2 regions of the Pseudoalteromonas sp. SG45-1 genome follow, and region 1 is predicted to be linked to the other one. Evidence: predicted binding sites of a transcription regulator. Region 1 holds the regulator's gene; the other holds the start of a gene.
The links. Region 1 encodes ArgR, which controls arginine synthesis, uptake and breakdown. Its sites were predicted from a motif close to ANTGAATANNTATTCANT; they were not measured.
Positions count from the first base shown of each region.

Region 1 (2,419 bases):
TTTATCTGTAAAACTAAGGAATAACAATGGCGCAAGCGCAATCAGGGATTTGTGCTGAAGCAAACTTACACGGTTTGCACTTATTTTTTAATGTGTTTGATGGTCAAGACGAATCACTTCGCGCAAAGTTAAAACAAGTAAGCGCTATAGAAGAAGAGTTTAGCGATCAATTTTCAGAATCAATGCTCTCTTGTATGGTTGCTATTGGTGCGCAATACTGGCCGCATATCCTCCCTGAATACATTCCAAGCGAATTACAGAGCTTTCCCAATATAACCCATAGCGATCACCAAATGAGCGTACAACCGTGCGATTTATTTGTGCAAATTCGCTCTGACCGTGAAGATGTTAACCATTTATTTGCGCTGCAAATTTTAAAATTATTTGCCCCCGATGTTGAGCTGGTGGAGCAAATTCGTAATTTTCGTTTTTTAGATGGTCGTGATTTTAACGGTTTTATTTATGGTGGCGACACCGCACATGGAAGAAAAAAGCGCGCTACGGCTTTAATCAGCAACCCTGGTAGCTTTGAAGATCAGGGGAGTTATATTCATGTTCAGCGTTATAAACATGATTTAACTATGTGGCAGCATTTATCATTGAGTGAGCAAGAGCAAATAATGGGACGTACGCGTCTTGATAACACGCTAATTACTCCAGCGGTCGAAACCAGCCATGCTTCGCGAAGTGAGCTAAAAGACGAAGACGGACAACCGCTACTATTAAATCAAAGCATGCCTTATGGCGACGTGTATGAGCAGGGAATGTTATCAATTACATGCGCTTGTACGGGCACCGCATTTGAAAAAGTACTTAATAGTCGTTTAGGGGAAGGGGATTGCTACGACCACTGGCTTGATTTTACTCAAGCCGATATGGGCTCTGCTTTCTTTGCACCTTCAATAGGGTTTTTAAAACAAATTTAGTTTGCTATTAAACTGTATCAAATAAAATGCGAACACGTTCAAGTGTTACATCTATTTCAGATATTTTAGCAGGAGCGATAAAAATAGTATCGTCGCCTGCAATTGTTCCTAGTACGCCATCTGCTTTACCTAATGAATCTAATAAACGTGCAATAAGCTGAGCAGCACCTGGGCTGGTACGAATGATGATCATCATTTCGTTGTGCATAATGTCGATTACTAATTGGCGTAATGGGCTTTTAGCCGTAGGTACACCCATTTCAGCAGGTAAGCAGTAAACCATTTCTTGTTTGGCATTACGTGTGCGTACAGCGCCAAATTTACTTAACATGCGTGATACTTTACTTTGGCTTATATTGTCAAAACCTTGATCTTTTAACGCATCAACTATTTCGCCTTGAGAGCCAAAATTTTCTTCTTTTAATAGTGATTTAAATGCTTTTACCAGTGCTTCTTGTTTATCTTGTGGTTGCATAGTCTTTATTCGTTTTTGTTATTTATGCCGCAAATTCTACACAAAAATGAATAATTATGCAGCAGTTGTTTAGTTAACTTGCCAGTTTGATGCGTTAAATCACATAAGTTTACGACTATGGTCGAAAATATACTTGAAATAGACAGGATAAATTTGTTTTTAGTCGCTAATTTCATTATCTTAAGAGCCACAAATGTTTCCTACCTCAAATTACGGAGAATTCCAATGAAAGTTGCTGTATTAGGTGCTGCAGGCGGTATCGGCCAAGCGTTGTCTTTATTATTAAAAACAGGCTTACCAGCTGGCTCTGAATTATCACTTTATGATGTTGCACCAGTGGTACCAGGTGTTGCGGTTGACCTTTCTCACATCCCAACAGATGTTAAAGTTGCAGGCTTTGGCGCAGACGATTTAAATAAAGCGCTTGAAGGCTCTGACATCGTTCTTATCCCAGCGGGTATGCCACGTAAACCAGGTATGGATCGTGCTGATTTATTCAATGTAAATGCTGGCATCATCAAAACTTTAGCAGAAGGCATTGTTGCCAGCTGTCCTAAAGCGTTAGTAGGTATTATTACTAACCCAGTAAATGGCACAGTTCCAATTGTTGCTGAAGTATTCAAAAAAGCAGGTACTTACGACGCTAAACGCGTATTCGGTATTACTACGCTTGACGTTATTCGTTCAGAAGCATTTGTTGCTGAACTTAAAGGCGTAGACGTAGCAACTGTAAAAGTACCAGTAATTGGTGGTCACTCAGGCACAACTATTCTGCCTCTACTTTCTCAAGTTGAAGGTGTTTCTTTCACTGATGAAGAAGTTGCTGCACTTACTCCACGTATCCAAAATGCGGGTACTGAAGTTGTAAATGCTAAAGCAGGCGGTGGTTCAGCTACGCTATCTATGGGTGCTGCTGCAGCTCGTTTTTGTATGTCTTTAGTTAAAGGCCTACAAGGTGAAGAAGTTGTAGATTACGCTTACGTTGCTGTTGAAAATGGCGATGCAGAGTACTTTGCAC
Region 1 is NZ_JACJEP010000006.1:183,330-185,748, forward strand. Features, by position in the region: gene H5117_RS08065 (Dyp-type peroxidase) at 27-926, shown strand; gene argR (transcriptional regulator ArgR) at 934-1,401, opposite strand; gene mdh (malate dehydrogenase) at 1,627-2,419, shown strand, end outside.

Region 2 (2,419 bases), on a different contig from region 1:
AAGAACAAACAGGTAGCCTTCGTCACCGGGTTGTGACGTTTGCTTAGCAAATGAACTTACAGAATGGTCTATTTTCTTTTGCAATAGTTCTTCGTTTAATGGCAAAGACGTAAAACCATGCCCAGATTCGTGGGCAATTTTCAGTAATGCTGAGTAATCATTTTGCTGGATTGGGCGAAGGATCATCATGAGTCCGCTTGCTCCCTTATAAATAACGGTAAATAGGAATTGCAGGGCAAGCGGTGCTTGCCCTTAATTGGTTGGCTTAAGTCGCTTATGCGTTTACTACGCTTGCTACTGCTTTTTCAAAGCGTGCCATACCTTCGCGAATGTCCGCTTCAGGAATTACTAAAGATGGAGTGAAACGTATTACGTCTGCACCGGCAACTAGTGACATAAGGCCTTGCTCAGTACCTGCCACTAAAAACTCTTTTGCACGACCTTTGTATTGCTCGTTCACTACTGCACCAATTAATAAACCTTGGCCACGGATTTCGCTAAATACGTTGTATTTTTCGTTAACCGCGCTCAGTAGTTCATTAAATAATGCTGCTTTTTCTTTTACGCCAGCCAGTACGTCTGGGGTATTTACTGTATCAAATGCCGCTTCTGCAACAGCACAGGCAAGCGGGTTACCGCCATAAGTAGAACCATGTGTGCCTACTTTAAGGTGCTGTGCAATTTCAGTTGTTGTGATCATAGCGCCAATAGGAAAACCGCCGCCAAGTGCTTTAGCCGAAGTTAAAATATCAGGTACTACGTTTAAGCCTTGGTATGCATATAAATCGCCAGTACGACCAACACCTGTTTGAACTTCATCAAAAATAAGCAGTGCGTTATGTTTAGTACATAAATCGCGAACGCCTTGAGCAAACTCATCAGTTGGTGAAACAATACCGCCTTCACCTTGTAGAGGTTCCATCATTACGGCACATGTTTTATCGCTGATAAGTGCTTCAAATGCAGCAAGGTCATTGTAATCACAATGTACAATGTCGCCAGGCTTAGGACCAAAACCATCTGAATATGCAGCTTGGCCGCCAACAGTTACGGTAAAGAATGTACGACCGTGGAAACCTTTGTTGAACGCGATGATTTGTGATTTTTCTGCGCCAAACTTATCAAGTGCAAAACGACGCGCTAATTTAAGCGCGGCTTCGTTTGCTTCTGCGCCAGAGTTGGCAAAGTAAACTTTTTCAGCAAATGTCGCATCAACCATTTTTTTAGCTAGGCGAAGTGCCGGCTCATTGGTCATTACGTTAGATAGATGCCAGATTTTTTCGCCTTGCTCTTTTAATGCGCCTACTAATGCAGGGTGGCAATGGCCAAGACAGTTAACTGCAATACCACCAGCAAAGTCGATAAACTCTCGACCTTGTTGATCCCATACGCGAGAGCCTTCGCCTCGAACAGGAATTACGCTTGAAGGTGCGTAGTTAGGAACCATTACGTGATCAAATAATTCGCGATTGACTGTCATTTTATTTCCTCTTAATTGTGAGCAACACAAAACATCAAAATAGGTGTTTGGTTAATATTTGTAACCAACTTTATAGGCAAGATCAGTAACCTGATAATTGCGCAAAATTGCTTTGTGGTTCAATTTTCAGACGCACATTATTTCAGAATTACTTATATCTGTCTCGTTAAAAACTTTCATGTATCCCTTGAAAATAAAGGGCTAAAGATATTATTTCATAGATAGTGAATAACTATTTGCATAGCTATTTATGCTTATTTTTAGGCAACTAACCGCATGAGTACAGAGGCGCACACGCTTTAATCGGCAAATATGTAATATAACAATAAGATGAGAATGAATGGTTAGTCGCAAAAAAATTAACAAAAAATTCAGATTTTTAGTCAATTTGAATAGCTAAATTGGTAAAATTACTCGATTGGAGGGTTTTTAGTTCCGTTTTAGTGAACTTAAAGTGCGAAAACCAGCTTAGAGCTTCATCAGGTTCAATAAGTTGATGTTCTTTTAAATTAAGATATTGAGAATAGCACCGTGCCTTTAGCATTACTTCTGTTAATGGCAGTAATGTATCGACCTTATCTACCCCATTTACTAGCTGCTGCATTACCCCTTTAAACGGTAAATATTTAAAAGCCATTTTGTCTATTACCTTAGCGCTTACTTCTATCGATTTATTGCTAAGTAGAGTAGTTAAAAATAGCGGGTCGGGCTGAAGCTCTAATAATGCGGTGTGTAAATCTTTTTGGTTTTCATTTCGGGCTAGCTGTACTTTACGTTGCCATATTTGCTCAAACGTTTTTAAGTACAAGCGCACTAATGCAATTCGCCCTACATCTAAAAGCATACCAAGGGTAAATGCATGAACGTCATTTACATTATTAATTTGTGCAATTTTTTGCGCTGCAATCGCGTTTGCCATGGCACTGTCACGTAAACGAC
Region 2 is NZ_JACJEP010000009.1:111,898-114,316, reverse strand. Features, by position in the region: gene astA (arginine N-succinyltransferase) at 1-189, opposite strand, end outside; gene H5117_RS10110 (aspartate aminotransferase family protein) at 275-1,480, opposite strand; gene H5117_RS10105 (HDOD domain-containing protein) at 1,860-2,419, opposite strand, start outside.
Region 2: the regulator ArgR is predicted to act here: its motif matches at 1,716-1,733, upstream of H5117_RS10110 (aspartate aminotransferase family protein).